DNA from 3 places in the Microbacterium sp. LBN7 genome. Region 2 is predicted to be linked to each of the others. Evidence: predicted binding sites of a transcription regulator. Region 2 holds the regulator's gene; each other region holds the start of a gene.
The links. The regulator LexA, encoded in region 2, represses DNA repair genes until DNA is damaged. The targets are predictions, from matches to a motif close to TCGAACANNTGTTCGA.

Region 1: a site for LexA is predicted at 3,006-3,021, ahead of LBN7_RS06970 (DUF222 domain-containing protein). Genes of this name have one in related genera too.
Region 3: a site for LexA is predicted at 2,468-2,483, ahead of recA (recombinase RecA). Genes of this name have one in related genera too.

What each region holds. Positions count from the first base shown of each region.
Region 1 is NZ_CP147856.1:1,467,493-1,473,305, reverse strand. It holds gene LBN7_RS07000 (acyl-CoA dehydrogenase family protein) at 1-620, shown strand, start outside; gene LBN7_RS06995 (hypothetical protein) at 704-1,273, shown strand; gene LBN7_RS06990 (hypothetical protein) at 1,302-1,547, shown strand; gene LBN7_RS06985 (hypothetical protein) at 1,551-1,805, shown strand; gene LBN7_RS06980 (hypothetical protein) at 1,817-2,053, shown strand; gene LBN7_RS06975 (hypothetical protein) at 2,126-2,743, shown strand; gene LBN7_RS06970 (DUF222 domain-containing protein) at 3,053-4,393, shown strand; gene LBN7_RS06965 (ECF transporter S component) at 4,447-5,064, opposite strand; gene LBN7_RS06960 (siderophore-interacting protein) at 5,061-5,813, opposite strand, start outside.
Region 2 is NZ_CP147856.1:3,510,452-3,516,264, forward strand. It holds gene LBN7_RS16970 (DUF4345 domain-containing protein) at 1-32, shown strand, start outside; gene LBN7_RS16975 (prolyl oligopeptidase family serine peptidase) at 16-1,905, opposite strand; gene lexA (transcriptional repressor LexA) at 1,998-2,684, opposite strand; gene LBN7_RS16985 (LysM peptidoglycan-binding domain-containing protein) at 2,973-3,353, shown strand; gene LBN7_RS16990 (histidinol-phosphate transaminase) at 3,490-4,575, shown strand; gene hisB (imidazoleglycerol-phosphate dehydratase HisB) at 4,572-5,189, shown strand; gene hisH (imidazole glycerol phosphate synthase subunit HisH) at 5,186-5,813, shown strand, end outside.
Region 3 is NZ_CP147856.1:144,280-150,092, reverse strand. It holds gene LBN7_RS00765 (DNA translocase FtsK) at 1-651, shown strand, start outside; gene pgsA (CDP-diacylglycerol--glycerol-3-phosphate 3-phosphatidyltransferase) at 651-1,226, shown strand; gene LBN7_RS00755 (CinA family protein) at 1,223-1,711, shown strand; gene LBN7_RS00750 (helix-turn-helix domain-containing protein) at 1,853-2,161, shown strand; gene LBN7_RS00745 (DUF3046 domain-containing protein) at 2,185-2,409, shown strand; gene recA (recombinase RecA) at 2,679-3,728, shown strand; gene LBN7_RS00735 (regulatory protein RecX) at 3,728-4,642, shown strand; gene miaB (tRNA (N6-isopentenyl adenosine(37)-C2)-methylthiotransferase MiaB) at 4,691-5,813, shown strand, end outside.

The sequences.
Region 1 (5,813 bases), 2.0 Mb from region 2:
GTCCCGACGCGTTCAGCCTCGTGCTGCTCGAGGACGGCATGGAGGGCTTCGAGCACGGCAAGAAGCTGCACAAGATGGGCTTCCAGGGTCACGACACCGCGGAGCTCTCGTTCACCGACGTGTTCGTGCCTGAGGAGAACCTCATCGGCGGCGTCGAGGGCAAGGGCTTCGTGCAGCTCATGATGAACCTGCCGCTCGAGCGTCTGTCGATCGGCGTCGCCGGAGCCGCAGCGGCGCAGGCCGCGCTCGACTGGACGGTCGCCTACACGAAGGACCGAGAGGCCTTCGGCGAGCGGATCATCGACTTCCAGAACACCCGCTTCAAGATCGCCGACATGGCGACCACGGTCGACGCGCTCTGGGCCTACGTCGACCGCGCGCTGCTCGCCTACTCGAAGGGCAAGCTCTCGGCCGAAGAGGCCGCGAAGGTCAAGTTCTGGGCGACCGAGCGCGAGTGGGAGGTCCTCGACACCGGCGTGCAGCTGCACGGCGGCTACGGCTACATCACGGAGTACCCGATCGCCCGCGCCTTCCTCGACGCCCGCGTGCACCGCATCTACGGCGGCACGAACGAGATCATGCGCGAGATCGTCGGGCGGCAGATCGCGGGGAAGCGGTAAGGAGTGCGCTGATCGCGCCGCGTCGACGGCGCGCTAATGTGTGGGCATGATCACGCCCTCGTCGACGATGCCGGACTAGGCGGATGTCGGAAGTCGCGACGAGCATTCTCGCGAACCTCATCGTCGGTCCTCTCGCCTTCGTCGGCGGCATCCTGATCGTCCGGTTCCGCAAGCCATTGAACGCCCTCGTCTTCCGGCAGCAGGAAGCGATGCTCGGTCGCCGGATGGCGCAGATGTCCGCCGGAAGGCAGCAGCCTTGGGTACTGGGCGTCGTCGGGTCGGTCGTGATGCTGATGGGCGTGATCATGGTGTCGGGTGCGATCGTCGCGATCATTCGGGACGGCGTCTTCCCGGGGCAGAGCTCCGGGCCGGAGCCGGTTTCGACGAGCAACCCGGCATTCGCGACGATGGTGCCGTTCTCCCTCGTCGGTGTGATCGCGACCACGGCGGGTTTCGCACTGTGGAGATTCCGTCGCGGCGTCTACGACTTCGTCGACCGGCGGGCGCGGGCGGTGCGGGGAGTGAGCGAGGTGAACGAGTTCGCGCGTGAGCATCGGCCGTTCTGGATCGGACTCGCGGGCGTCGTCGTGCTTGTGATCGGGGTCGTGGTGTTGGTGGGCGGTGTCGTCACGGTCCTGGGAGCGATGGCATGAATGTGCGCGCGAACGCGGGGATGATGAGATGACCTACGAGAACTACATCGTGATCGCTGTCGGGATCATCGCGCTCATCTGTGGACCGCTGATCATTCGGAACCGGGTGAAGATCTTCGATTTCTTCTCGGTCACCCTTCGCGCACTCAGCGCTGCGCCGGGGCGCGCCGCTCTCAAGGGGTCGAGCCCGTTCTGGGTCGGCTTCACGGGCGCGGGGCTCACGTTCATCGGCGTCGTCGCGTTCTTCGCCGGCATCTTCGCGCGGGAGTTGTAGGCAGTGAGTGGTTTTGCTCTCACGAGCCTCGTGACGGGGATCGTCGTCCTGGTCTTCGGAGTGCTCCTTCTCTCGCTGCGTGGCCGCGCGCTGAGCTTCGTGCGTCAGCGGTTCGCGAGTGTCTACCGGGAAGACGGTGTTCCGGAAACGGAGATCGCCGGTCGATTCCCGAAGATGGCCGCGGTCGTGATCGTCGGGTCGGGGTTCGTCGCGTTCGGTGCGGCGCTCGTCCTGGTGGGGCTGTTCAGTGCGCGGTGAGAGGAATCGAGATGGCTGACGAAGTCGTGACGCTGGAGTTGACGAGTGCCGAGGCGCTCGTGTTCTTCGACTGGCTGGCGCGCGCGAACGACTCCGATGTTCTCTCGGCGGATGACGCGGAGCACCGGGTCCTCTGGGATCTGGAGTCGCAGTTGGAGACGAAGATCGACGTGGTGTTCGCCCCCGACTATTCGGAGCGCGTAGACGAAGCGAAGCGGGTCGTCTCGGGTCCGGAGGATGACGCGTGAAGAAGTCTCTTAGCGGCCTCGGGCTGCTCTTGTTTCTGTTCATTCGTCCGAGCTACGAACGGAGGAGCGCGGATGAGTCCTGACCCGGGGCCGCTGAACGCTGGCTTCAGCGCACCCCTCGCTCCGATCCTGACGATTGCTCGTAACTTCGCCATCGGGACATATGCCGTCCTCGGAATCTTCTGCCTGCTCGTCCTTCCGCTCGGCTGGGCGCCGATGCCGAACGCTCTCCTCCCTCTCCTCCTGGGCACGGCGCTGATCACCGGATCGATGGTCATGGCCTTCCGACGGGTGTCTCTGGTCAGGCGCGCAGACAAGGCGGCAGCGGCCGGAGGCGCCCGGAGCAGCTTCGCATTCCTGCAGGCGCAGTTCCCCGGCGATGCCCGTCGTGCGGGCGACTCGTCGGCTCCCGGTTTCGTCCTCGTCTGGGACGATCGCCTCGAGATCGACCTTCGCCGGGAATCGCTCGGCGCCGGGGCCCCGCGCGAGCGGCGCAGCATCCGCTTCGATGAGATCAGCGATGTCTTCGCGCGCGAGGCGACCAGCATGTCGTACCGGAAGCTCGCCATCCTGCTGATCTCCGGTGAGGAGATCCTCTTCACCCTGGCACCGAGGAGCGGGTCGGGCCTGCGCGGCCCGAGCGACGAGGAGACGGAGGGCGCGATCGCGGAGCTGCGCACCTGCTGGTGAGCTGAGCCCATGGACAGTGTCCGTCCGTCCCGCGCGTGAATCGACTGCATTGCCCTCCTCGCTCCTGTCGATCCTCGAAGACCATGTCTCGCGCGGCGCGGTCCCGGGTGCCATCGGCGTCAGCGGCTCGCCTGACGGACGGGTGGAGGTCGTCACGGCTGATGATCTGCCGGAAGATGCGATCGTGCGTATCCACGGCGTGCCTCCTTCTCTCCCGCCTGTCGTTGCCTCTTCACGCTTACCGTGAAATGCCGATATTGAATCGAACATAGCTTCGAATGTCGGGTGTTTCGCGGGTAAACTGTGGGCATGTCGAAGCTCCCTGGCTTGATCGAGGCAGTCACCCGCCTCGATCAGTTGTGGGCCGATGCGGATGACGCGACAGGGCTGTCGCGGGAACAGCTGATCGCCGTCAACGACGCGATCGGGGTGCTGCAACGCCAGGCGGATGCCGCGCATGCGGATGTCGCCGCGCGGATCGCGCACGAGTCACGGCGTGAGCTCGGGGCGGGGAGTCTCGCGAAGGAGCAGGGCTATCGGACGGCGGCGAAACTGCTCGCCGCGACCGGCGGGGTGTCGACCGGGGATGCGAAACGCCTGGTGAAGGTCGGGGAAGCGACCGCGCCCCGGACGGACCTGCTGGGGACGAAGCTGCCCGCCCGGTATGCACTGTTGCGTGGGGCGCTCGCGTCGGGAGAACTCAGCGTGCAAGCGGCCGCACTGATCGTCGCGCTGTTGGACCGGTGTCGGGTGGTGGCCGGGGCGGAGCGGATCGGCCTGGCGGAGCGGCTGCTGGCGAAGCGGTGTGCCGGGTTGGCGTTGGAGGATGTCCGCAAGCTGATCGCCCGGGCGGAAGCCTGGATGGACCCCGACGGTGTGGAACCGAAGGATGAGGAACGCCGGGCGAGACGGTCGTTGACGATGGTCGAGCGGGAAGGGATGGTGCACCTGAACGCGGTCCTCGATGCGGAGACCGCCGCCCCGATCGTGACTGCGATCCGTGGCTACGTGTCTGCGGCGTTCGCTGCCCGCAACGATGCGCCAGACCCGGATGCTCCGGATGCCGACCGACGCACCGTGGCGATGCTGCAGGCGGATGCGCTGGCGGTGTTCTGTGCGCATGTTCTCGGGTGTGAGTCTCGGGTCCCGCTCGCCGGTGCCACGGTCGTGGTCCGGTTGACGCTTGACGACCTGCAGTCCGGGTCGGGGTCAGCGACGATCGACGGGATGGATCACCCGGTGAACATCGGCGCCGCGAGACGCATGGCCGGCAGTGGGGGGATCATCCCGTGGGTGTGTGGTGGTGGGAGCGAGATCCTGGACTGGGGGCGGGAGAAACGATTGTTCACCCGCGCCCAACGCCTCGCCCTGGCCGAACGCGACGGCGGGTGCGCGATGTGCGGCCTGCCACCGGGGATGACGAAAGCGCACCACATCCGATGGTGGACGAGAGACCACGGCCCCACCGACCTCAGTAACGGAGTGCTGTTGTGTGAGACGTGCCACCACCGGATCCATGACAACGGATGGGACATCCGCATCGACGGAACGGGCGTCGCCGCGAGAGTGTTGTTCATCCCGCCCGCCTACGTCGACCCCGCCCGCACGCCTCGCACCGGCGGCCGCTATCGCTTCGACATCGCCGCATGAACGACGAGTCAGGCCGCAAGAACGGCACTTCGGAATCTCTGCGTGTCGAGCTCTCAGGCCTCCGGCTTCGCGGCTGGCGTGCGTGCGGAACGAGGCAGCGGAAGCCGCCCGCCGACGCCGGCGCGGCGCAGGCGATCCGCGATCAGGATGCCGAGAGCCGTCGCCCCGACGCAACTCGCCAGTGTGATGGCGAAGAACGCGATGCGCACACCCACGGGCATGGTCTCGAGGTTGAACGAGGCCCACGCCAGCAGCGGATACACGACGCCGACGACCACCGCGCCGACATAGTGCAGCCACGTTCCCCAGTACCGCCAGATCACGAAGAGGAAGGGCAGCTCGGTGAAGGCCGCCCACCACAGGTTCGTCGCGACGCTGCCGAATCCATAGCCCGAGAACGGCACGATCACGAGCCCGGCGAGCAGACCGACCAGCAATCCGACCAGCGGCCGGCGCAACAGTCGCAGCGCGATGACAGACGGCAGCAGCCAGAGCCCCGCCAGTGCGACGCTCACGAACGGCAGGCCGGGGAAGAGGATCGTCGAGATCCAGTTCGCCGGAGCCAACAGCAGACCGCCCGCGACGCCGAGCGCCGCGCACGTCAACAGGATCGCGGTCGGGAAGCGGAAGCGCCCGCGCGACCGGGGTGTGCTCGCGTTCGTCCCGCTCATGCGAGGGGCTCCGCAGCTGCCTCGCGCGCGGCCTTCGACGCCGGCGATGCCGCACCGATCTTCCAGTATCCGCAGAAGCTCACGGCATTCTTGTCGACACCGCGCTCACCCACCAGATGCTTGCGCACCCCCGAGGCGAGAGCCTGCTCGCCTGCCGCATACGCGTGGAACGGAGCATCCGGCAGTGCCGTCCTGCCGAGTGTCTCCAGTGCCAGAGAACCCGGTGCGGCCTCATGCGGTCGCACGATCCAGACGACCTCGACGCCCGCCGGATGGGGGAACGACAGTGCGTCCTCCCGGGTCGGCACCTCGATGATCGCGAGGCCGGCGGCATCCTCCGGCAGCGAGGCGCTGATCGAGGCGATCGCCGGCAGAGCCGTCTCGTCGCCGACCAGCAGAACACGATCCGTCCCGCGCTGCGGATTGAACGTCAGCCCCTCGTCGATGATCAGCACATGCTCCCCCGGCCGGCACGTCTCTGCCCAGCGCGACGCCGGACCGGCCGTGCCCTCCGCCGCGGAGCCGTGCAGCACGAAGTCCACATCGATCTCCGCCCCGGCATCCGCGGTCGCCGCGCGATACGCCCGCACGCTGTAGTTGCGCATGACAGGCCGCTCGCCATCGGGGATCCGAAGGAACTTCAGATACCCGAACATCTTGTTCGCCTTCGCCGGCACACGATCGAGGCCCGCATCGCCTCCGATCGGCAGGAACAGCCGGAACCACTGGTCGAAGCCCATCGGCCGGAA
Region 2 (5,813 bases):
TCCGCTTCGTCGGTCTCAGAGGCTCGGAGTGAAGCCGAACACCCGCCCCAGGAAGGCCAGTTCGCGTTCCAGGGCGTTCACGATCGTCGTCCCGCTGCGGAAGCCGTGACCCTCGCCGGGGTAGACGACGTACTCGTGCTCGACGCCGTTCGCCGCCAGAGCATCGCGGATGGCCTCCGACTGCGACGGCGGCACGACCCGGTCCTCGGCTCCCTGCATCAACAGCACGGGCACATCTATCCGTTCCGCATGCGTCAGCGGTGAACGCTCGATGTAGAAGGCCTCGGCCTCCGGGAGCGGTCCGACGAGCCCGGTGATGTAGTGCTCCTCGAAGCCGTGCGAGTGCTCCGCCAGCATCCGGAGGTCGGCGACGCCGTAGCGGCTGATCCCCGCGGCGAAGGTGCCGCCGCGCACCAGCGCCGAGAGCACGGTCCAGCCCCCTGCCGAGCTTCCGCGGATCGCGATGCGCGAGGCATCGGCGAGACCCGCGTCAGCGAGGCCGCGCGCGGCGGCGATCACGTCGTCGACGTCGACGATTCCCCATTGCCCGTGCAGGCGGTCGCGGTAGGCGCGACCGTACCCGGTGGAGCCGCCGTAGTTGACATCGAGCACGCCGATGCCCCGGCTCGTGTAGAACGCGATGGCGGCGGATGCCGCGCCGGTGACGTGTGCGGTGGGGCCGCCGTGGACGAAGACCACGTACGGAGGCAGCTCGCCTTCCGGCGCTGCGGCCTCGGGGTTGGCCGGAGCATAGGCGAACGCATGCACCGAGCCGTGGCCTCCCTCCACGAGGATCGCGGTGGCGGGCGGCATCCAGGCGGTGTCGACCGGTTCGCCGCCTGCGACCGTGATCGTCTCGCCGGAATCGAGGTCGACGCACCAGACACCGGGTGCGCTCGTCGAGCTGCCGCCGGAGAGCAGCACGCGAGAGCCGGACACGTCGTCGACGCTCACGTGGCCGTCGCAGGGGACGTCGAGGGTGCGGGTCGAGCCGTTGGCGGCGATCTCGACGACGTCGTCGCGGCCGTTGGTGCGCACCGCGACGATGCGGCCGTCTGCGAGGGGCTGGTACCAGCGGTTGCCCAGCACCCAGAGTCCATACCCCGTGTCGGCGTCGCTCGAGGTGATCGCCTCCGGAGCGCCGTCACGTGTGCCGGGGACCAGCGACAGGCGCTGGAGCTGCCAGCGGCCGGTCGGGTCGTCGGCGTAGAGCAGCTCGGTGTCGCTCACCCATTCGGGCTGGAGGGCGGCGCGCGTGGCGACCCAGGGGCCCGCCTCGCCTTCTGCGCCTTCGTCGTCTGCTTCGTCGATCTCGGAGATGACCAGCGTCGCGCTCTCCCACGGCATCCGCGCGCCGTCCCACGCGACCCAGGCGATGCGCGAGCCGTCGGGCGAGAGCGCGGGATGTGCGACGAAGGCATCGCCCTGCGTGAAAGCACGGATCACGGCGTCATCCGCTGCCGCTGAACCGTCGGTCGGGATCTCCACGATCCCTCGGATCTGCGCTTCTCCGCGGAGGTCCTCCCGCACGGCGAGGAGCCGCCCCTGTTGTAGACGGAGTCCGCCGTGCGAAGGACCTGCGGGGGTGAGCGGGACAGGACCTGCATCGGGCGAGAGCCGGTACACGCGCTGGTCTCCCGCGTCGACGAAGTACAGCGTGCCGTCGGCATCCGCGGTCCAGGCGCCGCCGCCGTACTCGTGCACGCGCGACCGCGCGCTCCACGGCGCGGGGAGGATCACCGCGCCGCTCGAGCTGCGGACCGTCACGCGCCCTCCCTCGGACGAAACCGACTCGCCCCACCAGATCTCCGAGCCGACGAATCGCGCCCCATCGATCCGAGGGGCGGAGGCCGCGACCGAGGCGGCGGAGAAGGGCGATGGCCAGGAACCGTACGGGGACGACATGGTTCGAGCCTAGGCGGCCGTCGAAGCACGGCCTCCCGAAACCGGGAGGACGGCTCTCATGCCGGCGGACGGCGGATGCCGAAGGGGCGCGGTCAGACCGCGCGGAGCACCGCCACGACCTTGCCGAGCACCGTGGCCTCGTCGCCGAGGATGGGCTCGAAGGCGGAGTTGCGCGGGAGCAGCCAGGTGTGGCCGTCGCGGCGGCGGAATGTCTTCACGGTGGCCTCGTCGTCGAGCATCGCTGCGACGATCTCGCCGTTCTCCGCGCTGTTCTGCGAACGGATGACGACCCAGTCGCCATCGCAGATCGCCGCATCGATCATCGACTCCCCGGACACCTTGAGCATGAACAGATCGCCCTTGCCGACCAACTGGCGGGGGAGCGGGAAGATCTCCTCGACCTGCTGCTCCGCCGTGATGGGCACGCCGGCCGCGATCCGGCCGACGAGGGGGACGAGTGCGGCATCGCCGACCGGTGTGGCCACGTCTGCCGGGTTCTCGCCGCTCGTACCGGGAAGGTCGATCAGCACCTCCATCGCGCGGGTCTTGCCCGGATCGCGGCGCAGGTAGCCGCTCAGCTCGAGCTGGCCGAGCTGGTGGGTCACGCTCGAGAGCGACTTGAGTCCGACCGCATCGCCGATCTCGCGCATGCTCGGCGGGTAGCCGTGGTGGGCGATGGAGGTCTGGATGACCTCGAGGATCGCCATCTGCTTCGGGCTGAGGCTCTTCCGACGGCGCGTCCGAGGGGCCTCCTGCTCCGGGGCTGAGTTCTCGCTCATGGTGCTCCTTCAGTACGCGATCCGACGTTCCTCTTCGAATGTCGGAGGCCCGTGGTGGGGTGTTCTTATCGAAACCGTATCCGAGAATCGGCCTGATCTGGAAGATCTGTTCGAGCGTGTCGGAAGATTCGGGGGTCCGATTTCGAAGAACAGTTGACAGATGTTCGAACTCGAAGATATCTTCGGAACGTAGCTTCGCATTCACGGCTCCCGGCCGAGACGCGAATGCGAACGCTACGCCAACTTCACCGCCGGCCTCGCCGACGGGGACAGGGTAAGGAGCCCGACATGAGCAGCATCAGCATCAGCACCGCAGCGGTCATCCCGGCACGCCCGGCGACCCGGTCGCGACTGCGACTGACGGCTCGTGGTCGTGGTGTGCTGCTCGCCCTCTCCGCGGTTCCGCTCGCGGTCGGCATCGCCTTCGCGGCGATCAGCGGAGGCAGCGCCATCGCCGCGGGCGACGACACTGCCAGCAGCTTCAGCAGCGCGGACTTCCAGACCGTGACGGTTCTCCCCGGTGACACGCTCTGGTCGATCGCCAACACGGTCGCCCCCACCGCCGACCCGCGCGACGTGATCGGCGAGATCAGCCGTCTCAACATGCTGCGCGGCGGGGCCCTGCAGATCGGCCAGGAGCTCGCGATCCCTGCGCAGTACTCGAACTGATCCTTCGACGGGCTCAGTCCTTCGGCGGGCTCAGGAACCCATCCTTCGGCAGGCTCAGGAACCCATCCTTCGGCAGGCTCAGGAACCCAAGGGGAGGGGTGCGTCACGCGGAGGGCGCGCGGCCTAGCATGGAAGGGTGACTTCCTCACTCGATGCCCTCCCGCTCCGTGACGATCTTCGCGGGCTCACCCCGTACGGTGCGCCGCAGGCGCCGCTGCCCATCGCGCTGAATGTCAACGAGAACACGCATCCCGTGCCCGATGCGGTCGCGAGCGACATCCTCGACGACATCGCCGTCGCGCTGCGCGATGTGAACCGGTACCCGGATCGTGAGTTCACGACACTGCGCGAGGGATTCGCCGAGTATCTCGGTCACGGCCTCACATCGGATCAGATCTGGGCGGGCAACGGCTCGAACGAGGTCCTCCAGCACATCCTGCAGGCCTTCGGCGGCCCTGGGCGCACGGCGTTCGGCTTCGCGCCGACATACTCCATGTACCCGCTCATCTCGCAGGGAACGGGGGCGCGCTGGGTCGCGGGCACCCGTCAGCCCGACTACACGATCACGCCCGACGAAGCGGCGGAGCAGGTCCGTGCGGTCGATCCCGACGTGATCCTGCTCTGCTCGCCGAACAACCCGACGGGCACCCCGCTCGGACTCGACGTCGTCGAAGCGGTGTACGAAGAGGCGCGCGGCATCGTGGTCGTGGACGAGGCGTATCAGGAGTTCGCGCCGCGCGACGCGGCATCCGCTCTGACACTCCTCGAAGGACGCCCGCGTCTGGCCGTCTCCCGCACCATGAGCAAGGCGTTCGCCTTCGCCGGCGCGCGTGTGGGCTACCTCGCAGCGGACCCCGCCTTCATCGACGCGCTGCGCCTGGTGCGGCTGCCGTACCACCTCAGCGCCCTCACCCAGGCGGCGGCGGTCGCCGCGCTGCGCAACTCCGACGTCATGCTCGGCATGGTCGAGGAGATCGTCGAGCAGCGCGACCGCATCTCGGCGACGCTCGAGGCGCTGGGATACACGCCCCACGAATCCTGGTCGAACTTCGTCCTCTTCGGCGGCGTCGCCGACCCGCGCGCGACGTGGCAGCAGCTGTACGAACGCGGCGTGCTCATCCGCGACGTCGGCATCCCGGGTCACCTCCGCGTGACGGCGGGCACCGAGGCCGAGACCACCGCATTCCTCGATGCCCTGGCCTCGATAGGATCAGCATCATGAGCACTCTCGCCCAGAACCCGCGCACCGCGAGCCGTGTGCGCAGCACGTCGGAGTCCACCGTCGAGCTCGAGCTGAACCTCGACGGCACCGGAGCCTCGCGCATCGACACCTCCGTGCCGTTCTTCGACCACATGCTCACCGCCTTCGCGAAGCACTCGCTGACCGATCTCACCGTCCGCGCATCGGGCGACACGAACATCGACGCGCACCACACCGTCGAAGACGTCTCGATCGTGCTCGGTCAGGCGATCCTGCAGGCGCTCGGCGACAAGTCGGGCATCTCGCGCTACGGCGACGCACTCGTGCCGCTCGACGAAGCTCTCGCGCAGGCCGTCGTCGACATCTCCGGACGCCCGTACCTCGTGCACGAGGGGGAGCCGGCAGGGTTCGAGCACCACCTCATCGGAGGACACTTCACGGGTTCGCTCGTGCGGCACGTGTTCGAGGCCATCGCCTTCAACGCGGCGCTGACGGTGCACGTGCGCGTGCTCGGTGGTCGCGATCCGCACCACATCGCCGAGGCGGAGTTCAAGGCCTTCGCCCGTGCGTTCCGCCAGGCCAAGGCCCTCGACCCGCTGGTCGACGGCGTGCCGTCCACCAAGGGCGCGCTGTGAGCCGAGCGCCCAGGGTCGCCGTCTTCGACTACGAGTCGGGCAACGTCCACTCGGCGGTCAAAGCGCTCGTCGCGGCCGGTGCAGACGCCATCCTCACGCGCGACCGCACGGAGGCACTCGAGGCCGACGGTCTGCTCGTGCCCGGCGTCGGCGCGTTCCAGGCCGTGCGCGACGCGCTGCATGCGCACGGCGGAGACGAGATCATCGACCGTCGCCTCGCCGGCGGTCGCCCGGTGCTCGGCATCTGCGTCGGCATGCAGGTGCTGTTCGCGCACGGAGTCGAGCGGGGTCACGACACCGAGGGCCTCGGGGAGTGGCCGGGCGCCGTCACCGAGCTCAACGCGCCCGTGCTGCCGCACATGGGCTGGAACACGGTCGAGCCCGGCGCCGACAGCGTCCTGTTCCGCGGGATCGAGCAGGAGCGCTTCTACTTCGTGCACTCGTACGCCGCCCAGTCCTGGGAACTCGACGTCATCCCGCCGTTCCCGCAGCCCGTGCTCACGTGGTCGACGTACGGCGATCCCTTCCTCGCCGCCGTGGAGAACGGGCCCCTGTCGGCCACGCAGTTCCACCCCGAGAAGTCGGGCGAGCCCGGAATCCAGCTGCTGCGGAACTGGGTCGAGA
Region 3 (5,813 bases), 760 kb from region 2:
CCCTCGCGGCTCGCCTTCGCCGTCACCAGCGTCACGGACAGCCGCGTGATCCTCGACAGCCCCGGAGCCGACAAGCTCATCGGTCAGGGTGACGCCCTGTTCTCTCCGATGGGATCCTCCAAGCCCTTCCGCCTCCAGGGCGCCTGGGTCGACGAGAAGGAGATCGACGCGGTCGTCAAGCACGTCACGCGCCAGGCGCGCCCGGACTACCGTCCCGACGTGCAGGAGGCCCTCGAGCCCACGAAGAAGAAGGAGGTCGACGAGGACATCGGCGACGACCTCGAACTGCTGCTCGCGGCCGCCGAGCTCATCGTGTCGTCCCAGTTCGGCTCCACGTCGATGCTGCAGCGCAAGCTGCGCGTCGGCTTCGCGAAGGCCGGTCGTCTGATGGATCTGCTGGAGTCGCGGGAGATCGTCGGCCCGTCGGAGGGTTCGAAGGCGCGCGACGTGCTCGCGACGGCCGAACAGCTTCCGCAGGTGATGGCCAAGCTCCGCGGCGAAGACGCTCCCGCCGCGGCTCCGGCGCCTCCCGTGACATCGGCCGCGTCCGCGGCTCCCGCGCATGATCCGGTCGAGGCGCAGTACAGCGGGCTTCCGGTGGTGGAGGCCGAGGGCGACGAAGACGCCTGGGGTCTGACGGGTCGCGACTGATGGCCATTCCGCGGCAGCTGCCCAACGCCATCACGATCGCCCGCATCCCCCTGGCCGTCGTCTTCTTCATCCTGCTGCTGCTCGGCGGCACCTACGGCCTCCCCGATCCTGCGTTGCGCTGGACCGCCGCGATCCTGTTCATCGTGGGCATCTCCACGGACTGGGTCGACGGCTACCTCGCCCGCAAGTACGAGATCGTCAGCGACTTCGGAAAGCTCTGGGATCCGATCGCCGACAAGATGCTCACCGGCGCGGGCTTCATCGGGCTCGCGATCCTCGGTGAGGTCGACTGGTGGATCGTCGCCGTCATCCTCATCCGAGAGTGGGGCATCACGGTGCACCGGCTCATGGTGGCCAGCGAGCATGTGGTCGCCGCCGCGTGGATGGGCAAGATCAAGACCGCGTTCCAGGGCGTGGCCCTGGGCTGGGCTCTGCTGCCGCTCCATGTCGTCATCGGCCTCGGTCCGTGGACGCTGGTGACCTTCCTGCTGATGATCGTCGTCCTGGTGCTCACGGTGGCCAGCGGGATCGACTACATCGTCGCGCAGGTCAGAGGGGCACGGCAGAAGTCGTGAGCGATTCCCCGGCGGCCGCCGTGCTGTCCGCGCTGAAGAGCCGGGGCTGGACGCTGGGCGTGGCGGAATCCCTCACCGGCGGAGCGCTCTGTGCTGAGCTGGTCTCGGTGCCCGGTGCGTCCGCGGTCCTGCTCGGGGGAGTGGTCGCCTACGCGACACCCGTCAAGCACACCGTTCTCGGTGTCGACGCCGCGACGCTGGCGCAGCACGGACCCGTGTACCCGGACGTCGCGCGGCAGATGGCCGACGGCGTGCGACATGCCGTCGGCGTCGGTGGGCGACCGGCTGATGTCGGAGTGTCGACGACCGGGATCGCCGGTCCGGATTCGCCGGACGGGCAGCCGGTCGGCACGGTGCACATCGGCGTCGTCACCCCGATCGCCTCGCAGACGCGAGAGCTGCACCTCGACGGCGACCGCGCCGCGGTCCGGGCAGGTTCGGTCTCGGCCGCACTCGATTTCCTTCTCGAGATCCTCCAGGAATAGTCGCGTGCATTCCGCGGTTATCTCCGATGTGCTCACATTGAAACCACAGAGTGCAGGGGTAGATTCTGTGCAAGCCAGGGGGACTAGACTGGCTGTCTCATCGAGGGGGAACTCGATGGATCGAACGGGGAGGAGGTTCCGATGATTCTTGTACGACAGGAAATCGGCGATGTGCTGAGGGACTTCCGCCTGCAGAAGGGGCGCACCCTCCGGCAGGTCGCAAGCAAGGCTTCGGTCGCGCTCGGATATCTCAGTGAGGTCGAGCGGGGTCAGAAGGAGGCATCGAGCGAGATTCTCGCCTCGGTCGCCGATGCGCTCGATGTGCCCATCTCGACGATCATGCGCGAGGTCGGCGATCGCATCTCCGTGCTCGAGGGCATCCAGGTCTTCCCGGATGTCGTCCCCGACGACCTCGTGGCGTCGATCGAGCCCGAGCTCTCCCTGCACTGACCTTCTGCCGGCTCGGAGACAGGATGCGTCGCAGCGAGTTCCTTCGCGCCGTCGAGATGGAGTTCCAGGCCCGCGCGTCATCGCTGGTCAATGACCTCGTGCTCGGCGCGCTCGGCAATCGGACGGCCGTGGAGGCGCTCGCGGACGGCGCGCCGCCCCGCGACATCTGGCTGGCGCTCTGCGCCGAGATGGACGTGCCGGAGAACCGGCGACACGGCGTCGGGCGTCAGGAGCCGCGGCGTCGCTGACGTCGGCGACAGCTCGTTCGAGTCGTGCGGTATCCGACACGCCGATGACGGCGTGTCGTCGAAGATCTGTTCGAAGCGGGCGTAGTCTTCTGCACAAGTGGTCTCTGAGTTTCGTTCCACACGGTTCGCGGATGCTTCGACGCAATGTCGGTGGCTCCTCGTACGGTGAAGAACAGGCCCAGAGCCATACGCCTTGTCGGAGAGTTGCTCCCAATCGGGAGCGCCGCGGCAGCCTACAGGCGGCACCACGCGAGCAGAAGGAGCAGACCATGCCATCACCCGCCGACCGCGAGAAGTCCCTCGAGACAGCACTCGCCCAGATCGACCGTCAGTTCGGCAAGGGCTCCGTCATGCGGCTGGGCAGCGATGAGCGCGCCCCCGTGGCGGTCATCCCGACCGGCTCCATCGCCCTCGACGTCGCCCTCGGCGTCGGCGGTCTCCCGCGTGGTCGCATCGTCGAGATCTACGGCCCGGAGTCGTCCGGTAAGACGACCCTCACCCTGCACGCGATCGCGAACGCACAGCGCGCGGGTGGCATCGCCGCATTCATCGATGCCGAGCACGCGCTCGACCCCGACTACGCCGCCAAGCTCGGCGTCGACATCGACGCGCTCCTCGTCTCCCAGCCCGACACGGGTGAGCAGGCACTCGAGATCGCCGACATGCTCGTGCGCTCGGGTGCGATCGACCTCATCGTGATCGACTCCGTGGCGGCACTCGTGCCCCGCGCCGAGATCGAGGGTGAGATGGGTGACTCGCACGTGGGTCTGCAGGCGCGACTGATGTCGCAGGCTCTGCGAAAGCTCACCGGTGGTCTCAACCAGACGAACACCACGATGATCTTCATCAACCAGCTGCGTGAGAAGATCGGCGTCTTCTTCGGCTCGCCCGAGACCACGGCGGGTGGTAAGGCGCTGAAGTTCTACGCCTCGGTCCGCATGGACATCCGCCGGATCGAGACGCTGAAGGACGGCACTGACGCGGTGGGGAACCGCACCAGGGTCAAGGTCGTGAAGAACAAGATGGCCCCGCCCTTCAAGCAGGCCGAGTTCGACATCCTCTACGGTGTCGGCATCTCGCGCGAAGGCAGCCTGATCGACTTCGGGGTCGAGCACGCCATCGTGAAGAAGTCCGGCTCGTGGTACACCTACGACGGCGACCAGCTGGGTCAGGGCAAGGAGAACGCGCGTACGTTCCTGCTCAACAACCCCGACATCGCGCTGGCGATCGAGACGCAGATCAAGCAGAAGCTCGGCATCGGCGGGCAGGCTGCGGCCCCCGCGGCTGCTGACGAGCTCGCCGAGCGTCGTCCGGCCTGATGACTGACACGCATGGGGGCGATTCCGAGCGGATCGCCCCCATCATCCCTCTCTTCGGCAGCAAGGCCGGGGGTCGCAAGGCGATGCCGGCGAAGGTCTCTGACGACGACGCTGATCGCGCGGAGAAGGTGGTCCCGCGTCGTACCGGCGATGCGGGTCTCTGGCGTTCGACCTGGGATGCGCAGCCCGAGCCGTCGCGCTTCGGCGACGCTCGCGACGCAGGCACGCCCAGCGATCGCCATCCCGCCAGAGGAGCTGCGGCGAGGACGGCGGCATCGAACAGCGGCGACCTCGACTCGGGTGCGCCGGAGGAGCGCGCTCCGGAGAGATCGGCGCCGCGTCTTCGCGCGTTGCACGACCTCCAGGACGATGGTGATCGCGACAGCGCGGAGCCGGTGCGATCTCCGGATGAGATCCGCGCGACGGCCGAAGAGGCGCTGCTGCGCAAACTCCGCGCGAAGTCGCTGTCGATCTCGGAGGCCAGGCTCGTGCTCAAGGGGCATGATCTCGACTCCGGGCAGATCGAAGACGTGATCGACGACTTCTGCCGGCGGCGGTATCTCGATGACGCCGTTCTCGCCGGTCTGCTCGTCACATCCGGAGTCGAGCGCAAGGGGCAGGGGCGGGTCGCGCTCTCGCGGGCTCTGTCTCAGCGCGGACTGTCGCGCGACGTCATCGACGCGGCCCTCGATGAGCTGCCGGACGACGACGCCGAGCGCGCTCTCGATTACGCGCGCTCCAAGGCGCGGTCGATGGCCAGACTCGACAACGACACCGCCGTACGTCGCCTGATGGGTCAGCTCTCGCGTCGCGGATACAACGGCGCGGTGGCGATGAACGCGGCGAAGGCGGCATTGCGCGAGGTCTCGTCCGGAGGGTCGACGTCCGGCGTCCGATTCGTGGATTCCGACTGAGCTGCGACGCTCCTCCCGTCCCTGATCCGCTCGTACAATGGGAGGATCATGACTATCCCGCGCAGTGAACCGACGATCATCAGCGCGTCGTCGGCAGCCATCGATGTCGACGGCCGACAGCGTTCCTATGAAGTGCGCACCTTCGGGTGCCAGATGAACGTCCACGACTCGGAGCGTCTGTCCGGGTCGCTGGAGAGCGCGGGGTACGTGCGCGCGTCCGAGGGCGCAGAGGCCGATGTGGTCATCATCAACACGTGCGCGGTGCGCGACAACGCGGCCGGCAAGCTGTATGGAACGCTCGGGCACCTCGCTTCCGTGAAGCGCCGCAAGGACGGCATGCAGATCGCCGTCGGCGGCTGCCTCGCGCAGATGGACAAGCAGGCCGTGCTCGACAAGGCGCCGTGGGTGGACGTCGTGTTCGGCACGCACAACATGGGCTCGCTGCCCGGTCTTCTCGAGCGTGCACGTCACAACGGCGATGCCGAGCTCGAGATCCTCGAGTCTCTCGAGGTCTTCCCGTCCACGCTGCCGACCAAGCGCGATTCCGCGCACAGCGGCTGGGTCTCGATCTCCGTGGGCTGCAACAACACCTGCACCTTCTGCATCGTGCCGAGCCTGCGCGGCAAGGAGAAGGACCGTCGTCCCGGCGACATCCTGAACGAGATCCGGCTGCTCGTCGACGACGGTGCGATCGAGGTCACCCTGCTCGGACAGAACGTGAACTCGTACGGTGTCGAGTTCGGTGACCGTCAGGCGTTCGGAAAGCTGCTGCGAGCGGCGGGAGAGATCGAGGGCCTCGAGCGCATCCGGTTCACGAGCCCTCATCCCGCCGCCTTCACCGACGATGTGATCGACGCCATGGCCGAGACGCCGAGCGTGATGCCCCAGCTCCACATGCCGCTGCAATCCGGAAGCGACCGCATCCTCAAAGCGATGCGCCGCTCGTACCGCAGCGAGCGGTTCCTCGGCATCCTCGACCGGGTCCGCGACCGCATCCCGCATGCCGCGATCACGACCGACATCATCGTCGGCTTCCCGGGCGAGACCGAGGAGGACTTCGAGGACACGATGCGCGTCGTGGAGCAGGCGCGCTTCTCGGGGGCTTTCACGTTCCAGTACTCGATCCGTGAGGGCACACCCGCCGCCACGATGGAGGATCAGGTCCCGAAGG